Regions from separate parts of the Citrobacter sp. RHB25-C09 genome, predicted to be linked through region 2. Evidence: predicted binding sites of a transcription regulator. Region 2 holds the regulator's gene; the other holds the start of a gene.

Region 1 (10,482 bases), 1.0 Mb from region 2:
AACTTTCTGATGCTGCAGACAACAAAGGTACTGCAGTTAAGAAACGTGAAGACGTTCACCGTATGGCAGAAGCCAACAAGGCGTTCGCACACTACCGTTGGTAATCCCTTCGGAGTTTTAGTCACCAGGCGGGCGCTTCCAGTAAGCAGCCCGCTTTGGGCTACTTAAATTGAACGCCTAAAAGATAAACGAGGAATCAAATGGCTCGTACAACACCCATCGCACGCTACCGTAACATCGGTATCAGTGCGCACATCGACGCCGGTAAAACCACTACTACCGAACGTATTCTGTTCTACACCGGTGTAAACCATAAAATCGGTGAAGTTCATGACGGCGCAGCCACCATGGACTGGATGGAGCAGGAGCAGGAACGTGGTATTACTATCACTTCCGCAGCGACTACTGCATTCTGGTCTGGTATGGCTAAGCAGTATGAACCGCATCGCGTAAACATCATCGACACCCCGGGGCACGTTGACTTCACTATCGAAGTAGAACGTTCCATGCGTGTTCTTGATGGTGCGGTAATGGTTTACTGCGCAGTTGGTGGTGTTCAGCCGCAGTCTGAAACCGTATGGCGTCAGGCAAACAAATATAAAGTTCCACGCATTGCGTTCGTTAACAAAATGGACCGCATGGGTGCGAACTTCCTGAAAGTTGTTGGTCAGATCAAAACCCGTCTGGGCGCGAACCCTGTTCCGCTGCAGCTGGCAATTGGCGCTGAAGAAGCGTTCACCGGTGTTATCGACCTGGTGAAAATGAAAGCCATCAACTGGAACGATGCAGACCAGGGCGTTACCTTCGAATACGAAGATATCCCGGCTGACATGCAGGAACTGGCTGAAGAATGGCACCAGAACCTGATCGAATCCGCTGCAGAAGCTTCTGAAGAGCTGATGGAGAAATACCTGGGTGGTGAAGAACTGACTGAAGAAGAGATCAAAAAAGCTCTGCGTCAGCGCGTTCTGAACAACGAAATCATCCTGGTAACCTGTGGTTCTGCATTTAAGAACAAAGGTGTTCAGGCGATGCTGGATGCGGTAATTGATTACCTGCCATCCCCGGTTGACGTACCTGCGATCAACGGTATTCTGGACGACGGTAAAGATACTCCGGCTGAGCGTCACGCTAGCGACGACGAGCCTTTTGCTGCTCTGGCATTCAAAATCGCTACCGACCCGTTCGTGGGTAACCTGACCTTCTTCCGCGTGTACTCCGGTGTGGTTAACTCTGGTGATACCGTACTGAACTCCGTGAAAACTGCACGTGAGCGTTTCGGTCGTATCGTTCAGATGCACGCTAACAAACGTGAAGAGATCAAAGAAGTTCGCGCAGGCGACATCGCTGCTGCTATCGGTTTGAAAGACGTGACCACTGGTGACACTCTGTGTGACCCGGATCACCCGATCATTCTGGAGCGTATGGAGTTCCCTGAGCCGGTAATCTCCATCGCAGTAGAACCGAAAACCAAAGCTGACCAGGAAAAAATGGGTCTGGCTCTGGGCCGTCTGGCTAAAGAAGACCCGTCATTCCGCGTATGGACTGACGAAGAATCTAACCAGACTATTATCGCCGGTATGGGTGAGCTGCACCTCGACATCATCGTTGACCGTATGAAGCGTGAATTCAACGTTGAAGCGAACGTCGGTAAACCTCAGGTTGCTTACCGCGAAGCGATTCGCGCGAAAGTTACCGATATCGAAGGTAAACACGCTAAGCAGTCTGGTGGTCGCGGTCAGTACGGTCATGTTGTTATCGACATGTACCCGCTGGAGCCGGGTTCCAACCCGAAAGGCTACGAGTTCGTCAACGACATTAAAGGTGGTGTAATCCCTGGCGAATACATCCCAGCCGTTGATAAAGGTATCCAGGAACAGCTGAAGGCCGGCCCGCTGGCTGGTTACCCGGTTGTTGATATGGGTGTTCGTCTGCACTTCGGTTCTTACCATGACGTTGACTCCTCTGAACTGGCGTTTAAACTGGCTGCGTCTATTGCCTTTAAAGAAGGCTTTAAGAAAGCGAAACCAGTTCTGCTTGAGCCGATCATGAAGGTTGAGGTAGAAACGCCGGAAGAGAACACCGGTGACGTAATTGGTGACTTGAGCCGTCGTCGCGGTATGCTGCGCGGTCAGGAATCCGAAGTAACTGGCGTTAAGATCCATGCTGAAGTTCCGCTGTCTGAAATGTTCGGATATGCGACTCAGCTGCGTTCTCTGACCAAAGGTCGCGCATCATACACTATGGAATTCCTGAAGTATGATGATGCACCTAACAACGTTGCTCAGGCCGTAATCGAAGCCCGTGGTAAGTAATCCACAGGATTAAAACCTAAGTCCCGTGCTCTCTCCAAAGGGGAGAGCACTATAGTAAGGAATAAAGCCGTGTCTAAAGAAAAATTTGAACGTACAAAACCGCACGTTAACGTCGGCACCATCGGCCACGTTGACCACGGTAAAACTACCCTGACCGCTGCAATCACTACCGTTCTGGCTAAAACCTACGGTGGTGCTGCTCGTGCATTCGACCAGATCGATAACGCGCCGGAAGAAAAAGCTCGTGGTATCACCATCAACACGTCTCACGTTGAATATGACACCCCGACTCGCCACTACGCACACGTAGACTGCCCGGGCCACGCCGACTATGTTAAAAACATGATCACCGGTGCTGCGCAGATGGACGGCGCGATCCTGGTTGTTGCTGCGACTGACGGCCCGATGCCGCAGACTCGTGAGCACATCCTGCTGGGTCGTCAGGTAGGCGTTCCGTACATCATCGTGTTCCTGAACAAATGCGACATGGTTGATGACGAAGAGCTGCTGGAACTGGTAGAAATGGAAGTTCGTGAACTTCTGTCTCAGTACGATTTCCCGGGCGACGACACTCCGATCGTTCGTGGTTCTGCTCTGAAAGCGCTGGAAGGCGAAGCAGAGTGGGAAGCGAAAATCATCGAACTGGCTGGCTTCCTGGATTCTTACATCCCGGAACCAGAGCGTGCGATTGACAAGCCGTTCCTGCTGCCAATCGAAGACGTATTCTCCATCTCTGGTCGTGGTACCGTTGTTACCGGTCGTGTAGAGCGCGGTATCATCAAAGTTGGTGAAGAAGTTGAAATCGTTGGTATCAAAGAGACTGCGAAGTCTACCTGTACTGGCGTTGAAATGTTCCGCAAACTGCTGGACGAAGGCCGTGCTGGTGAGAACGTTGGTGTTCTGCTGCGTGGTATCAAACGTGAAGAAATCGAACGTGGTCAGGTACTGGCTAAGCCGGGTTCCATCAAGCCGCACACCAAGTTCGAATCTGAAGTGTACATTCTGTCCAAAGACGAAGGCGGCCGTCATACTCCGTTCTTCAAAGGCTACCGTCCGCAGTTCTACTTCCGTACAACTGACGTGACCGGTACCATCGAACTGCCGGAAGGCGTAGAGATGGTAATGCCGGGCGACAACATCAAAATGGTTGTTACCCTGATCCACCCGATCGCGATGGACGACGGTCTGCGTTTCGCAATCCGTGAAGGCGGCCGTACTGTAGGTGCGGGCGTTGTTGCTAAAGTAATGAGCTAATTATTTAATAATTAGCCTTGCACTTAAAAAGGGCGCTTCGGCGCCCTTTTTGCTTTCTGCAAGTTAGCGGTCACATTTCATCGCAATTTTTATGCTTCTCCCGTTGCGCAGAGAGAATTGTGCTATTGTAATCATAACTATTCTCATTTACACTCTGCACAGAAATTGAACGGGAGCGATCATGTACGTTTGTTTGTGTAATGGTGTAAGTGATAAAAAAATTCGACAGGCTGTTCGTCAGTTTCACCCACAATCCTTCCAGCAACTGCGAAAGTTTATTCCTGTAGGAAATCAATGTGGTAAATGCATCCGGGCAGCACGTGAAGTGATGCAGGATGAGTTAACGCAAATGCCAGAATTTAAAGAAATCGCCTGAGTTACACTCTTTTTTTTGACATCCTTGTAGCCCCATCTACGCTCTAGAGAGTGGAAGCGGAGGGACTATAAAATGAAAGGTGATGTTAAAATCATAAATTATCTCAATAAACTATTGGGAAATGAGCTTGTCGCGATTAATCAGTATTTTCTTCATGCACGTATGTTCAAAAATTGGGGCCTGACCCGCCTTAATGACGTTGAATACCATGAATCTATCGACGAGATGAAACATGCGGATAAGTACATTGAGCGTATCTTGTTCTTAGAAGGGATCCCTAACCTGCAAGATCTGGGCAAGTTAGGCATTGGCGAAGATGTGGAAGAGATGCTGCAATCCGACCTCCGGTTAGAGCTGGAGGGGGCAAAGGACTTACGTGAAGCCATTGCCTACGCCGATACCATCCATGATTACGTCAGCCGGGATATGATGATTGAAATCCTTGCGGATGAAGAAGGGCATATCGACTGGCTCGAGACGGAATTGGATCTCATCGCGAAACTGGGTATACAGAATTACCTGCAATCGCAAATCAAAGTGACCAGTTAATCGTTCCCGACACAAGATTGTGAATCCCCGTAATGAAACCCGCAGCCGCCAGAAATGGCCCAAAAGGCAGCGGGTTTTTTAATATCGCTGTTCCTCTCGTGATGGCCATGACTGCCACGCCCATGGTGGCCAACAGAGCCGCACAAAAAACTAACAGAGGCAGTGCTATCCATCCATGCCAGGCGCCCAGTGCGGCGAGAAATTTGACATCGCCATAACCCAGCCCCTCTTTTTTACGTATGATCCGATAGCTCCAGTACAGAAAAGCAAAGCCACCATAGCCGGCTACGGCACCCCATAGTGCATCTGATAAATGGCCGGGGAAAATGCATTGCTGATAGACCAGTCCGGCCCAAAGCAACGGGCAGGTAAAGCGGTCGGGGAGAAGGCCTGAGCGCAGGTCGTAGACGGCCAGGGCTATCGAGAGAAAAATATATAATGCCAGGAAAGGTAGTGCAGCGACCATCCGATAATCCTCCATGAAAAGTCGCGTAACTGTACTGAATGCAATGAGGCGGGCAACGGCTTTTTGTTTGCTTTGCGTACAGCATTCCAAAGCGTCGGCGACGAAACATATCATTACGAACGGTCTGGAGTGTCGTTCGCAATAATGCTCCAGTGATTAATATCTACACAGCCCTTGCGTCAGGCTGAGATTTGCGTATAATGCGCGGGCTTGTCTTAATCGACGGCAGGTTCGATTTGAACCTCGGGTAGCCGATTTGGCTATCTAACAATGCCCCCAATCGGGGGGCTACGTAAGAACGATTACACTCCCCCATCAATCGTAATGGGTGTGAGGAGTAATTATTTTCGTCTATAAATAATTGGAGCTCTGGTCTCATGCAGAACCAAAGAATCCGTATCCGCCTGAAAGCGTTTGATCATCGTCTGATCGATCAATCAACCGCGGAAATCGTCGAGACTGCTAAGCGCACTGGTGCGCAAGTCCGTGGTCCGATCCCGCTGCCGACCCGCAAAGAGCGTTTTACCGTTCTGATCTCCCCGCACGTTAACAAAGACGCGCGCGACCAGTACGAAATCCGCACTCACAAGCGTCTGGTTGACATCGTTGAGCCAACTGAGAAAACCGTTGATGCTCTGATGCGTCTGGATCTGGCTGCCGGTGTAGACGTGCAGATCAGCCTGGGTTAATCAGGTCATCGAGCGATTGAGAGGTTGATACAATGATTGGTTTAGTCGGTAAAAAAGTGGGTATGACCCGCGTCTTCACTGAAGATGGCGTATCTATCCCAGTAACCGTAATCGAAGTTGAAGCAAACCGCGTTACTCAGGTTAAAGATCTGGCTAACGATGGCTACCGCGCTATTCAGGTTACCACTGGTGCTAAAAAAGCTAACCGTGTAACCAAACCAGAAGCGGGTCACTTCGCTAAAGCTGGCGTTGAAGCTGGCCGTGGTCTGTGGGAATTCCGTCTTGCTGAAGGCGAAGAGTTCACCGTAGGTCAGGACATTAGCGTTGAGCTGTTTGCTGACGTTAAAAAAGTTGACGTAACCGGTACCTCTAAAGGTAAAGGTTTTGCTGGTACCGTTAAGCGCTGGAACTTCCGTACCCAGGACGCTACTCACGGTAACTCCTTGTCTCACCGCGTTCCGGGTTCTATCGGTCAGAACCAGACTCCGGGCAAAGTGTTCAAAGGCAAGAAAATGGCAGGTCAGCTGGGCAACGAACGTGTAACTGTTCAGAGCCTGGACGTAGTACGTGTTGACGCTGAGCGCAACCTGCTGCTGGTTAAAGGTGCGGTCCCGGGTGCAACCGGCTGCGACCTGATCGTTAAACCAGCTGTGAAGGCGTAAGGGGATAGCAATGGAATTAGTATTGAAAGACGCGCAGAGCGCGCTGACTGTTTCCGAAACTACCTTCGGTCGTGATTTCAACGAAGCGCTGGTTCACCAGGTTGTTGTTGCTTATGCAGCTGGTGCTCGTCAGGGTACTCGTGCTCAGAAGACTCGTGCTGAAGTAACTGGTTCCGGTAAAAAACCGTGGCGCCAGAAAGGTACCGGCCGTGCGCGTTCAGGTTCTATCAAGAGCCCGATCTGGCGTTCAGGTGGCGTGACCTTCGCTGCTCGTCCGCAGGACCACAGTCAAAAAGTTAACAAAAAGATGTACCGCGGCGCGCTGAAAAGCATTCTGTCCGAACTGGTACGTCAGGATCGTCTGATCGTTGTCGAGAAGTTCTCTGTAGAAGCACCTAAAACTAAGCTGCTGGCACAGAAACTGAAAGACATGGCTCTGGAAGATGTGCTGATCATCACCGGTGAGCTGGACGAGAACCTGTTCCTGGCCGCACGTAACCTGCACAAGGTTGACGTACGCGATGCGACTGGTATCGACCCGGTTAGCCTGATCGCCTTCGACAAAGTCGTAATGACTGCTGATGCTGTTAAGCAAGTTGAGGAGATGCTGGCATGATTCGTGAAGAACGTCTGCTGAAGGTGCTGCGCGCACCGCACGTTTCTGAAAAAGCGTCTACTGCGATGGAAAAAACTAATACCATCGTTCTCAAAGTTGCTAAAGACGCGACCAAAGCAGAAATCAAAGCTGCTGTGCAGAAACTGTTTGAAGTCGAAGTCGAAGTCGTTAACACCCTGGTAGTTAAAGGGAAAGTTAAACGTCACGGACAGCGTATCGGTCGTCGTAGCGACTGGAAAAAAGCTTACGTCACCCTGAAGGAAGGCCAGAACCTGGACTTCGTCGGCGGCGCTGAGTAAGTCGGAGGAGTAATACAATGGCAGTTGTTAAATGTAAACCGACATCTCCGGGTCGTCGCCACGTTGTTAAAGTGGTTAACCCTGAGCTGCACAAGGGCAAACCTTTTGCTCCGCTGGTTGAAAAAAACAGCAAATCCGGTGGTCGTAACAACAATGGCCGTATCACCACTCGTCATATCGGTGGTGGTCACAAGCAGGCTTATCGTATTGTTGACTTCAAACGCAACAAAGACGGTATCCCGGCAGTTGTTGAACGTCTTGAGTACGATCCGAACCGTTCCGCGAACATCGCGCTGGTTCTGTACAAAGACGGTGAACGCCGTTACATCCTGGCCCCTAAAGGCCTGAAAGCTGGCGACCAGATTCAGTCTGGCGTTGATGCTGCAATCAAAGCAGGCAACACCCTGCCGATGCGCAATATCCCGGTTGGTTCTACCGTTCATAACGTAGAAATGAAACCAGGTAAAGGCGGTCAGCTGGCGCGTTCCGCTGGTACTTACGTTCAGATCGTTGCTCGTGATGGTGCTTATGTCACCCTGCGTCTGCGTTCTGGTGAAATGCGTAAAGTCGAAGCAGACTGCCGTGCAACTCTGGGCGAAGTTGGCAATGCTGAGCATATGCTGCGCGTTCTGGGTAAAGCAGGTGCTGCACGCTGGCGTGGTGTTCGTCCGACCGTTCGCGGTACCGCGATGAACCCAGTCGACCACCCACATGGTGGTGGTGAAGGTCGTAACTTTGGTAAGCACCCGGTAACTCCGTGGGGCGTTCAGACCAAAGGTAAGAAGACCCGCAGCAACAAGCGTACTGATAAATTCATCGTACGTCGCCGTAGCAAATAATTTTAGAGGATAAGCCATGCCACGTTCTCTCAAGAAAGGTCCTTTTATTGACCTGCACTTGCTGAAGAAGGTAGAGAAAGCGGTGGAAAGCGGAGACAAGAAGCCCCTGCGCACTTGGTCCCGTCGTTCAACGATCTTTCCTAACATGATCGGTTTGACCATCGCTGTCCATAATGGTCGTCAGCACGTTCCGGTATTTGTAACCGACGAAATGGTCGGTCACAAACTGGGTGAATTCGCACCGACTCGTACTTATCGCGGCCACGCTGCTGATAAAAAAGCGAAGAAGAAATAAGGTAGGAGGAAGAGATGGAAACTATCGCTAAACATCGCCATGCTCGTTCTTCTGCTCAGAAGGTTCGCCTTGTTGCTGACCTGATTCGCGGTAAGAAAGTGTCGCAGGCTCTGGATATTCTGACCTACACCAATAAGAAAGCGGCTGTATTGGTTAAGAAAGTCTTGGAATCTGCCATTGCTAACGCTGAACACAACGATGGCGCTGACATTGACGATCTGAAAGTTACGAAAATTTTCGTAGACGAAGGCCCGAGCATGAAGCGCATTATGCCGCGTGCAAAAGGTCGTGCAGATCGCATCCTGAAGCGCACCAGCCACATTACTGTGGTTGTGTCCGATCGCTGAGACTCTGGAGACTAGCAATGGGTCAGAAAGTACATCCTAATGGTATTCGCCTGGGTATTGTAAAACCATGGAACTCTACCTGGTTTGCGAACACCAAAGAATTCGCTGACAACCTGGACAGCGATTTTAAAGTACGTCAGTACCTGACTAAGGAACTGGCTAAAGCGTCCGTATCTCGTATCGTTATCGAGCGTCCGGCTAAGAGCATCCGTGTAACTATTCACACTGCTCGCCCGGGTATCGTTATCGGTAAGAAAGGTGAAGACGTAGAAAAACTGCGTAAGGTCGTAGCGGATATCGCTGGCGTTCCTGCACAGATCAATATCGCCGAAGTTCGTAAACCTGAACTGGACGCAAAACTGGTTGCTGACAGCATCACTTCTCAGCTGGAACGTCGTGTTATGTTCCGTCGTGCTATGAAGCGTGCTGTACAGAACGCAATGCGTCTGGGCGCTAAAGGTATTAAAGTTGAAGTTAGCGGCCGTCTGGGCGGCGCGGAAATCGCACGTACCGAATGGTACCGCGAAGGTCGCGTACCGCTGCACACTCTGCGTGCTGACATCGACTACAACACCTCTGAAGCGCACACCACATACGGTGTAATCGGCGTTAAGGTATGGATCTTCAAAGGCGAGATCCTGGGTGGTATGGCTGCTGTTGAACAACCGGAAAAACCGGCTGCTCAACCTAAAAAGCAGCAGCGTAAAGGCCGTAAATAAGGAGCGTCGCTGATGTTACAACCAAAGCGTACAAAATTCCGTAAGATGCACAAAGGCCGCAACCGTGGTCTGGCTGCAGGTGCGGATGTTAGCTTCGGCAGCTTCGGTCTGAAAGCTGTTGGCCGTGGTCGTCTGACTGCCCGTCAGATCGAAGCAGCACGTCGTGCTATGACCCGTGCAGTTAAGCGTCAAGGTAAGATCTGGATCCGTGTATTCCCGGACAAACCGATCACTGAAAAGCCGCTGGCAGTGCGTATGGGTAAAGGTAAAGGTAACGTGGAGTATTGGGTTGCCTTGATTCAGCCGGGTAAAGTCCTGTATGAAATGGACGGCGTACCGGAAGAGCTGGCCCGTGAAGCATTCAAGCTGGCAGCAGCGAAACTGCCGATTAAAACCACCTTTGTAACTAAGACGGTGATGTAATGAAAGCAAAAGAGCTGCGTGAGAAGAGTGTTGAAGAGCTGAACACCGAGCTGCTGAATCTGCTGCGTGAGCAGTTCAACCTGCGTATGCAGGCTGCAAGTGGCCAGCTGCAACAGTCTCACCTGTTGAAGCAAGTGCGTCGTGATGTCGCACGCGTTAAGACTTTACTGACTGAGAAGGCGGGTGCGTAATGACCGATAAAATCCGTACTCTGCAAGGTCGCGTTGTTAGCGACAAAATGGAGAAATCCATTGTTGTTGCTATCGAACGTTTTGTGAAACACCCGATCTACGGTAAATTCATTAAGCGTACGACCAAACTGCACGTACATGACGAGAACAACGAATGTGGTATCGGCGACAAGGTTGAAATCCGTGAATGCCGTCCACTGTCCAAGACTAAGTCCTGGACGCTGGTTCGCGTTGTAGAGAAAGCGGTTCTGTAATACAGTACGCATTCTCAACGAATAAACGGCTCAGCGATGGGCCGTTTATTTTTTCTACCCATATCGTTAGAGCGGTGTTATAATGCCGCGCCCCCGATATGGGGCTTTTTTAACGACCTGAATTCGGGTCTCAGTAGTAGTTGACATTAGCGGAGCACTAAAATGATCCAAGAACAGACTATGCTGAA
Region 2 (10,482 bases):
CGAATATTGGCGTAGTCCACGTGCAGACCATCGGCGATTACACCGCAATAGAGATCGGCTTCGTCGAGGATCGCGCCTGCCAGACCCGGTTCGCGTCCGGTGATATACGGCATGGCATTAAACAGGTGCGTGGCAAAGGTAATGCCCGCACGGAATCCGGCCCTGGCCTCTTTCAGCGTCGCGTTTGAGTGCCCCGCAGAAACCACAATGCCAGCCTTCGCCAGCTTGCTAATGACCTCAGCAGGAACCATTTCCGGTGCCAGGGTCACTTTAGTAATAACGTCGGCATTATCACACAGAAAATCGACCAGTGCGGCGTCCGGCTGGCGAACAAAATTCGGATTATGCGTGCCTTTTTTGACCAGATTCAGCCACGGACCTTCCAGGTGTAAACCCAGCGCCTGATTGGGATATTTCGCCAGGTACTCACGCATGACGCGAACGCCTTGCTTCATGAGTTCATCGCTGGTGGTAATCAGCGTCGGCAGGTAGCTGGTGCAGCCCGATTTCTCGTTGGCCTTCTGCATAATTTCGAGCGTTTCAACGGATACCGCCTCTGCCGTGTCATTAAACTGCACGCCGCCGCAACCGTTGAGCTGTACATCGATAAAGCCGGGGGAAAGAATGGCCCCGTTCAGTGAACGTTGTTCGATCTCTGGCGGCAATTCCGCCACAGGACAAACGCGGTCAATCAGGCCATTGGCGACAATGATCGCATGGTCATCAAGAATTTCGTGGCCGGTGAAGATCCGAGCCTGGGTTAAAGCGTACATTCTGACCCCCGATATAAAAATACCGCCCTGAATGTGCTGACAGGGCGGAGAACACATTACAGACCTTTAATATTTTCTGCTTCTAACTCGTTGAAGTATTTCAGCGTTTTCACTTTCAGTTCCATGGTGGACGGCTCATCGCACACCACAACGGCTTTCGGATGCAGTTGCAGGCAGCTAATGGTCCACATGTGGTTGACGTTACCTTCAACCGCCGCCTGCAGCGCCAGCGCTTTCTGAGAACCGAGCACCAGAATCATCACTTCTTCAGCGTCCAGCAGCGTACCCACGCCAACGGTCAGCGCATATTTAGGCACCTGAGCCACATCGCCGTCGAAGAAACGGGAGTTCGCCACGCGGGTATCATGGGTCAGGGTTTTGATACGGGTACGGGAAGCCAGAGAAGAGGCTGGTTCGTTAAACGCGATATGACCGTCGTTGCCCACGCCACCCATAAACAGGTGGATTTTGCCGTAAGCGCGGATTTTCTCTTCATACTGGCGGCATTCTGCATCGATATCCGGCGCATTGCCATTGAGCAGATTGATGTTTTCTGCTGGAATATCAACGTGATCAAAGAAATTACGGTGCATAAAGCTGTGATAGCTTTCCGGATGCTCTTTTGGCAAGCCGACATATTCGTCCATGTTGAACGTGACAACATGCTTGAAGCTGACTTCACCCGCCTTGTGCATTTCAACTAACGCTTTATACGCGGTCAGCGGGGTGCCGCCGGTCGGCAGGCCCAGCACAAACGGACGGTCAGCCGTCGGTTTGAACGCGTTAATACGGTTAACGATATGGCGTGCAGCCCATTTGCCGACCTGCTCAGCAGAAGTCAGGGGAATCAGTCTCATTGTTCACCTCAGAAAGTATAAGTAATTCGTCTTGATTTTTTGAATGATAAAATAAGTTTTCGCACTTAGCCAGTGCAAGGGAGGGAAAATAACGATATTTGGTGACTAAACTCACAAAAAACACGCTTTTAATTTGCGGTACGAATTAATTTTTCACACACTCATCATGCCAGTGAATTATCAACTGAAATTATAAGTTAGTGACACTATAAAAATACAGCTGAGAAGGTGCCTTTACGGGATCTCATAGGGGGAAGAACGTGAGTATTTTAGGTTATTTACAAAAGGTCGGCCGCGCGCTTATGGTGCCGGTCGCCACGCTGCCGGCGGCAGCGATACTAATGGGTGTCGGCTACTGGATTGACCCGGTGGGTTGGGGGGGAGACAACGCGCTAGCCGCGTTCTTCATTAAATCGGGTGCCGCCATCATCGACAACATGTCCGTGCTGTTTGCCATTGGTGTGGCTTATGGTATGTCCAAAGATAAAGATGGTGCTGCCGCGCTGACCGGTTTTGTGGGCTTCCTTGTGTTGACCACGCTTTGCTCCCCGGCGGCTGTTTCCATGATCCAGAAGATCCCGTTGGACCAGGTTCCCGCTGCGTTCGGTAAGATCAGCAACCAGTTCGTGGGTATCATGGTCGGTATTATCTCCGCTGAACTGTACAACCGCTTTAGCAGCGTTGAGTTGCCGAAAGCGTTGTCCTTCTTTAGCGGCCGCCGTCTGGTACCGATTCTGACCTCCTTTGTGATGATCGTTGTCGCGTTCATCATGATGTTCATTTGGCCGATCATTTTCGACGGTCTGGTGAACTTCGGTGAGCACATCCAGAAACTGGGCTCCATCGGTGCGGGCGTGTACGCGTTCTTTAACCGTCTGCTGATTCCGGTTGGTCTGCACCACGCGCTGAACTCTGTATTCTGGTTTGACGTTGCAGGTATCAACGATATTCCTAACTTCCTGGGTGGCGCACAGTCCATTGAAGCAGGTAAAGCGGTTGTGGGTATCACCGGTCGTTACCAGGCGGGCTTCTTCCCGATTATGATGTTCGGTTTGCCGGGTGCCGCGCTGGCGATTTACCACTGCGCACGTCCTGAGAACAAAGCGAAAGTGCTGGGTATCATGATGGCGGGCGCTTTTGCGGCCTTCTTCACGGGTATCACAGAACCGCTGGAATTCTCCTTCATGTTCGTTGCGCCGGTTCTGTATGTGATCCACGCCGTACTGACCGGTATCTCCGTATTCATCGCCGCAAGCATGCAGTGGATTGCCGGTTTCGGCTTCAGTGCGGGGCTGGTGGATATGGTGCTTTCTTCCCGTAACCCGCTGGCGCACAACTGGTGGATGCTGATCCCGCAGGGTCTGGTCTTCTTTGTTATCTACTACGTCGTGTTCCGCTTCACTATCACGAAATTCAACCTGATGACCCCGGGTCGCGAACTGGCTGTTGCCGGTAGCGAAGCGGATGGTCAGGACGTTAACGTGAGCGCGGATAAGGATCAGGATGTGACGGGTCTGGCGCGTCAGTACATCGCTGCTGTCGGCGGTTCTGACAACCTGACGGGTATTGATGCCTGTATCACTCGTCTGCGTCTGAACGTTAAAGATTCTTCCCTCGTTAACGAAGCACTGGCAAAACGTCTGGGCGCATCCGGTGTGATCCGTCTGAACAAAACCAGCGTACAGATCATCGTTGGCTTCGTGGCAGAAAAAATCGCTAACGCCATGAAAACAACCGGTCCGGTTGCCGCAGCAGAAGCTGCACCGGTGGCAGCAGCAGCGCCAGCCGCCGCGAAGCCGCAGGCGGTGCCAAATGCAGTCATTATCGCTGAACTGGTTTCTCCGGTGACGGGTGATGTGGTTGCGCTGGACCAGGTTCCTGACGAAGCGTTTGCCAGCAAAGCGGTCGGTGACGGCGTGGCGGTGAAACCTACGGAGAAAACCGTGGTGTCTCCGGCTGCGGGTACCATCGTGAAAATCTTTAACACCAACCATGCGTTCTGCCTGGAAACCGAGAAAGGCGCGGAGATCGTTGTCCATATGGGTATCGATACCGTTGCGCTGAACGGTCAGGGCTTTACTCGCCTGGTGGAAGAGGGTGCTGAAGTGACAGCAGGCCAGCCAATCCTGGAAATGGATCTGGACTACCTGAACGCGAATGCGCGCTCAATGATTAGCCCGGTGGTATGCAGCAACATCGACGACTTCAGCGGTCTGGTGATTAAAGCTGAAGGTCATGTGGTTGCTGGTCAAACGCCACTGTTCGAAATTAAAGGTAAATAAGTTGATGTAGGCCGGATAAGGCGTAAAGCCGCCATCCGGCAGCACGAAACGCATCATCAGCGGCAGTGGGAAACCTCTGCCGCTTTTTTTTGCGGCAATTGACCCCAATATTTTCTTCAAAGCGACTTTTTACGTAACTAAAGGTTGTCAGTCCGTCCGGCTTATAAGATCATACGCCGTTATACGTTGTTTACGCTTTGAGGAACCCACGATGAGTGAGGCTGAAGCCCGCCCGAGTAACTTTATCCGTCAGATCATCGATGAAGATCTGGCCAGTGGTAAGCACACCACGATCCATACCCGTTTTCCGCCGGAGCCAAATGGCTATCTGCACATTGGCCACGCGAAATCCATCTGCCTGAACTTTGGTATCGCGCAAGATTACCAGGGCCTGTGCAACCTGCGTTTCGATGACACTAACCCGGTAAAAGAAGATATCGAGTACGTTGAGTCGATCAAAAACGACGTTGAGTGGCTAGGTTTTCACTGGGCTGGTGAGGTTCGCTACTCCTCTGATTACTTTGACCAACTGCATGCCTACGCGGTTGAGTTGATCAACAAAGGTCTGGCCTATGTTGACGAACTTTCTGCGGAAGAGATCCGCGAATACCGTGGTACGCTGACGCAGCCGGGCAAAAACAGTCCGTTCCGCGATCGTAGCGTTGAAGAGAACCTGGCGCTGTTTGAAAAAATGCGCAGCGGTGGTTTTGAAGAAGGTAAAGCGTGTCTGCGCGCGAAAATCGACATGGCGTCGCCATTTATCGTCATGCGTGACCCGGTGCTGTACCGCATTAAGTTTGCCGATCACCACCAGACTGGCAGCAAGTGGTGCATCTACCCGATGTACGACTTTACGCACTGCATCAGCGATGCGCTGGAAGGCATTACCCACTCGCTGTGTACCCTTGAATTCCAGGACAACCGTCGTCTGTACGACTGGGTGCTGGATAACATCACCATTCCGGTTCACCCGCGCCAGTACGAGTTCTCGCGCCTGAATCTGGAGTACACCGTGATGTCCAAGCGTAAGCTGAATCTGCTGGTCACCGACAAGCACGTTGAAGGCTGGGACGATCCGCGTATGCCGACCATCTCTGGTCTGCGTCGTCGTGGCTATACGGCAGCGGCCATCCGTGAATTCTGCAAGCGCATCGGCGTGACCAAGCAGGATAACACCATTGAAATGGCATCGCTGGAATCCTGCATTCGCGAAGATCTCAACGAAAACGCCCCGCGTGCGATGGCGGTGATCGATCCGGTTAAACTGGTTATCGAAAACTACCCGCAGGGTGAAAGCGAAATGGTCACCATGCCTAACCATCCGAACAAACCGGAAATGGGTAGCCGTGAAGTGCCGTTTAGCGGTGAGATCTGGATTGACCGCGCGGATTTCCGTGAAGAAGCCAACAAGCAGTACAAGCGTCTGGTGATGGGCAAAGAGGTGCGTCTGCGTAACGCCTACGTGGTGAAAGCAGAGCGTGTGGAAAAAGATGCCGAAGGCAATATTACTACCATCTTCTGCACCTACGACGCAGACACCCTGAGCAAAGATCCGGCAGATGGTCGTAAAGTGAAAGGCGTTATTCACTGGGTAAGTGCGGCGCACGCGCTGCCGGTGGAAATTCGTCTGTACGATCGCCTGTTTAGCGTACCGAACCCGGGCGCGGCAGAAGATTTCCTGTCCGTGATGAACCCGGAATCACTGGTCATTAAGCAGGGTTATGCTGAACCTTCGCTGAAAGATGCTGTGGCGGGTAAAGCGTACCAGTTTGAGCGTGAAGGCTACTTCTGCCTCGACAGCCGCTATGCAACCGCAGAGAAATTGGTGTTTAACCGTACCGTTGGCCTGCGTGATACGTGGGCGAAAGTCGGCGAATAAGCCGTAAAGCACTCTCCAACGCCGCATTCTGCGGCGTTTTTTTTACCCCTGCCTTTTTCAATAATCTCTCTTTGCGCAGCGAATTAATTACCATCCAAAATTAATAAGCTATGCGAATGGTACTTTGTTATAGATAAGTTAATCATACAGATAATGACATGAAACCGATTTCATCTTTTTGGAAAACAACGATATTTTTAATTGTGCTGTCAATTTTTGACTGATGAAAAAAATGTAACAGAAAGCGATGAATTATGTGCGGTTGCTCATACTCTTACATTCTCGTTACAGAAAGGTATTGATAATTCGCGTCGCGAAAAATAGTCTATTCATTGTAGTCAGCGAGGTCTTTCTCAACGCTACTTTTTCATTTTTATTTTTTCGCTGTTTGCTTTTTGCATCAGCAATTTATACCCAATGGATTTCGAGATGCATCAAGGCGGCTTGAAAGACGAAGGGTTATACGTCAAAGAGGATATACATATGCGTACGTTTAGTGGCAAACGTAGTGCGCTGGCGTTGGCTATCGCCGGTATCACAGCACTGTCGGGTCTGGTTGTTGCTCCTGCTGCACAGGCCGAAGGCTTTATCGATGATTCAACCCTGACCGGCGGCATCTATTACTGGCAGCGTGAGCGTGACCGTAAAGATGTGACCGACGGCGACAAATACAAAACCAATCTTTCTCACGCCACCTGGAACGCCAACCTGGATTTCCAGTCCGGCTATGCGGCTGATATGTTCGGCCTGGATGTTGCGGCCTTCACTGCCATCGAAATGGCAGAAAACGGCGATAGCGGCCATCCAAACGAAATTGCATTCTCGAAAAAGAACAAAGGCTATGACGAAGATTATTCCGGCGACAAGAGCGGAATCAGTCTCTATAAAGCGGCTGCGAAATTTAAATATGGCCCGGCCTGGGCGCGCGCTGGCTATATTCAGCCTACCGGACAAACGCTGTTAGCGCCGCACTGGAGCTTTATGCCTGGGACCTATCAGGGTGCGGAAGCGGGCGCAAACTTCGACTATGGTGATGCCGGCGCACTGAGCTTCTCCTACATGTGGACCAACGAATATAAGTCCCCGTGGCATATCGAGATGGATAAGTTCTACCAGGGCGACAGAACCACAAAGGTGGATTACCTGCACTCCATCGGCGCGAAATATGACTTTAAAAATGACTTAGTGCTGGAAGCAGCATTTGGTCAGTCTGAAGGCTATGTCGATCAGTACTTTGCGAAAGCCAGCTACAAGTTTGATTTAGCCGGTAACCCATTCTCCACCAGCTACCAGTTCTACGGCGCGCGCGATAAGGTTGATAACCGTACTGCAAGCGATATCTATGATGGTACGGCCTGGCTGCAGGCGTTGACCTTCGGCTACAAAGTGGCTGAAGTGGTTGATCTGCGTCTGGAAGGCACCTGGGTGAAAGCGGAAGGGCAGCAGGGTTTCTTCCTGCAACGTATGACCCCGACTTACTCCTCCTCAAACGGTCGTCTGGACATCTGGTGGGATAACCGCTCAGACTTCAACGCCAACGGCGAAAAAGCGGTCTTCTTCGGCGCGATGTATGATCTGAAAAACTGGAACCTGCCGGGTTGGGCTGTCGGTGCATCCTATGTTTACGCCTGGGACGCTAAACCGTCTACCTGGCAGAGCAATCCAGATGCGTACTACGATAAAAACCGTACGATTGAAGAATCTTCTTACAGTCTGGATGCGGTCTACACCCTGCAGGATGGTCGTGCGAAAGGCACCATGTTTAAACTGCACTTCACCGAGTACGACAACCACTCCAATATTCCAAGCTGGGGCGGCGGCTACGGCAACATCTTCCAGGATGAGCGCGACGTGAAATTCATCGTGATTGCCCCGTTCACCATCTTCTAATGCCAGCAGCGGCGGGCCTGGTGCCTGCCGCTCTGTTGAGGACTGTTCTATGAAAAAACTGTTACTCGTCGCCGCGATGGCATCCGGACTGGTGGCCTGCGCTCCTTCTACCGCACCGAAAGAAGACAGTCGTTTGAAAGAAGCGTACAGCGCCTGTATCAACACGGCGCAGGGTTCACCAGAGAAAATTGAAGCCTGCCAGAGCGTGTTAAACGTACTGAGGAAAGAGAAACAGCATCAGGCGTTTGCCAACCAGGAAAGCGTGCGCGTACTGGATTACCAGCAATGTATTCAGGCTGCGCATAGCGGAAACGGTCAGGCAGTTAACGCTGATTGCGATAAAATCTGGAATGAAATTCGTACCAAAAACAGCGCGCAGTAACGCTTACTGTTCGGCAGACAAAAGACCCGCATTTTCTGCGGGTCTTTTATTGGGCATAAAAAAACCAACCCTAAGGTTGGCTTTTATGAATACAGTGACTTATTTCGCGTTGTGCGCCTGTTCATCTTCGCGGCAATCGCCTTCGGCGCAGTGCCCGTAGAGATAGAGGCTATGGTTCGTTAAACGAATACCATGCTTTGACGCGATCTCACGTTGGCGCGCTTCGATAGAATCGTCGCTGAACTCGATCACTTTCCCACAGTCAAGGCAGATCAGGTGATCGTGATGATGTTGCTGCGTCAGTTCAAAAACGGATTTGCCGCCTTCAAAATTGTGGCGGGTTACGATACCGGCGTCATCAAACTGGTTCAGCACGCGATAAACGGTCGCCAGACCAATTTCTTCACCCATGTCGATCAGTCGTTTGTATAAATCTTCCGCACTGACGTGATGGTTTTCCGGGCCCTGAAGAACTTCCAAAATTTTCAAACGTGGAAGCGTTACTTTCAGGCCAGCCTTCTTTAATGCGGTATTGTTGTCAGTCATGCGGAATCTGTCCTGTTGCTAAACGATTCACTTCATACAAGAAGTGACAGAAATTGCACTCGAGATATTGCGATTCATTATAGGACTGCCGTGTCTAAATGAAAACCGCAAGGCTCTGGCAAATGTTAATAATAACGAGGTATTGCCTGGAAATGAGAGCGCCACCTAATAACTCCTGCATATTGTACAGGGATGGGCAAGGAAGTTACAAATTTGTAGCAATTATTTTGATTGGTTCTGTCTATTGATGCGGCGCAAACCATGTTTACGCCGCATAACATCAGGCGTTAATAATTTCGTCGAGATGCAATTCTTCGGAAATCTGTTTTACCCATTTTTCCACGCGCTCAGCGGTCAACTCCGGCTGGCGATCTTCATCAATGGCCAGACCGACAAAATGGTCGTCATCTGCCAGACCTTTAGACGCTTCGAAGTGGTAACCCGCCGTCGGCCAGTGACCCACGATGGTTGCGCCGCGCGGCTCAATGATGTCGCGAATAGTTCCTAACGCGTCGCAGAAGTATTCTGCATAATCTTCCTGGTCGCCACAGCCGAAAAGAGCCACCAGTTTGCCATTGAAATCAACTTCTTCGAGGGTCGGAAAGAAGTCATCCCAGTCGCATTGCGCTTCGCCGTAGTACCAGGTTGGGATGCCGAGCAGCAGAATGTCATACCCTTCCAGGTCTTCTTTGCTGCTTTTAGCAATGTCATGAACATCAGCAACGTCTTTACCAAGCTGTTTCTGAATCATTTTTGCGATATTTTCGGTATTCCCGGTGTCGCTGCCGAAAAAGATGCCAGTGATTGCCATGAGTGAAGTAACCTCTTGAAACTCATTGAAATGGTTGGGGCGAATTGCCCACAGATAAGGGCAATCATAGCAGAACAGTCAGGTATGCGGAAATAGCAAACGTGCAGGAGTGCACTTCATGCTACACGAAAGTGGAGGATGTGAGGTTTCTAGCCCTGAGTCTGACTGCGCAAGGCTGCCAGTTGGGACATCAGCATTTCTTCAATCAGCTCGCTGCGACTTATGTTACGGGATTCTGCCAGTTCGTTTAAGGCGTCAACGGCTTCCGCGTTGAGCTTAAGTTCGACACGCTTAAGGCCACGAACTTTGTCGCGTTTTAGCTGGTTACGCTTATTAATGCGCAGCTGTTCATCGCGCGAAAGCGGATTGGTTTTGGGTCTTCCCGGACGACGCTCGTGCGCGAACAGATCTAATGTCGTACGGTCCGTTTGTTCTTTGGCCATGATCCTGGTGATTTCGGGGGAACAATCAGTCGGGCGTCAGCCCGGATGGATAGCGCGCCATCATACATCAGCGAGTGGGGCGCGCCAACGTTCGCGCGCGTAATCGCGCACGGACGCCGAGTTTTTAATCAGTTCGCCGTGTCGTTCAGATAACGACGGATGGCGCGCAGGACAGCCTCGGGCTTTTCTGCATGTACCCAGTGACCCGCACCGGCAATCACGTGGGCTCGCGCCTGCGGAAACTGGGCGAGCAGGTCGGCGCGATACGCTTCGGTGACATAAGGGGAGTTGCCGCCGGGAATAAACAGCGCCGGGTGGTCCCAGGCCGGGATTGTCTCCCAGCCGACGATATGCGGGTATTGCTCCCACAGCACCGGAACGTTAAAGCGCCACTCGCCGTCAGCCCAGGATTTCAGCAAAAACTGAATCACCCCTTCTTCGTTAAGATGCTCGCGCATCACCACAGCCGCCTGCTGCCGGGTTTGCGCCTCCGATGCCGTTACCGCGTTGATGGCCGTGAAAATTTCATCGTGGCGGCGGACAGGGTAATCCACCGGCGCAATATCGATTGCCACTAACTTATCGACTCGCTCCGGTGCTAATGCGGTCAGCGCCATTA

What was found. Region 2 encodes Fur, which represses iron uptake genes when iron is present. Its sites were predicted from a motif close to ATAATAATGAGAACNACTATCAA; they were not measured.
Region 1: a site for Fur is predicted at 3,694-3,716, ahead of bfd (bacterioferritin-associated ferredoxin). Genes of this name have one in related genera too.

Annotation. Positions count from the first base shown of each region.
Region 1 is NZ_CP057483.1:397,845-408,326, forward strand. It holds gene rpsG (30S ribosomal protein S7) at 1-104, shown strand, start outside; gene fusA (elongation factor G) at 201-2,315, shown strand; gene tuf (elongation factor Tu) at 2,385-3,569, shown strand; gene bfd (bacterioferritin-associated ferredoxin) at 3,751-3,945, shown strand; gene bfr (bacterioferritin) at 4,018-4,494, shown strand; gene HVY19_RS01835 (A24 family peptidase) at 4,478-4,960, opposite strand; gene rpsJ (30S ribosomal protein S10) at 5,338-5,649, shown strand; gene rplC (50S ribosomal protein L3) at 5,682-6,311, shown strand; gene rplD (50S ribosomal protein L4) at 6,322-6,927, shown strand; gene rplW (50S ribosomal protein L23) at 6,924-7,226, shown strand; gene rplB (50S ribosomal protein L2) at 7,244-8,065, shown strand; gene rpsS (30S ribosomal protein S19) at 8,082-8,360, shown strand; gene rplV (50S ribosomal protein L22) at 8,375-8,707, shown strand; gene rpsC (30S ribosomal protein S3) at 8,725-9,426, shown strand; gene rplP (50S ribosomal protein L16) at 9,439-9,849, shown strand; gene rpmC (50S ribosomal protein L29) at 9,849-10,040, shown strand; gene rpsQ (30S ribosomal protein S17) at 10,040-10,294, shown strand; gene rplN (50S ribosomal protein L14) at 10,457-10,482, shown strand, end outside.
Region 2 is NZ_CP057483.1:1,402,433-1,412,914, forward strand. It holds gene nagA (N-acetylglucosamine-6-phosphate deacetylase) at 1-773, opposite strand, end outside; gene nagB (glucosamine-6-phosphate deaminase) at 830-1,630, opposite strand; gene nagE (N-acetylglucosamine-specific PTS transporter subunit IIBC) at 1,891-3,912, shown strand; gene glnS (glutamine--tRNA ligase) at 4,124-5,791, shown strand; gene chiP (chitoporin) at 6,275-7,681, shown strand; gene chiQ (ChiQ/YbfN family lipoprotein) at 7,731-8,063, shown strand; gene fur (ferric iron uptake transcriptional regulator) at 8,163-8,609, opposite strand; gene fldA (flavodoxin FldA) at 8,890-9,420, opposite strand; gene ybfE (LexA regulated protein) at 9,570-9,863, opposite strand; gene ybfF (esterase) at 9,992-10,482, opposite strand, start outside.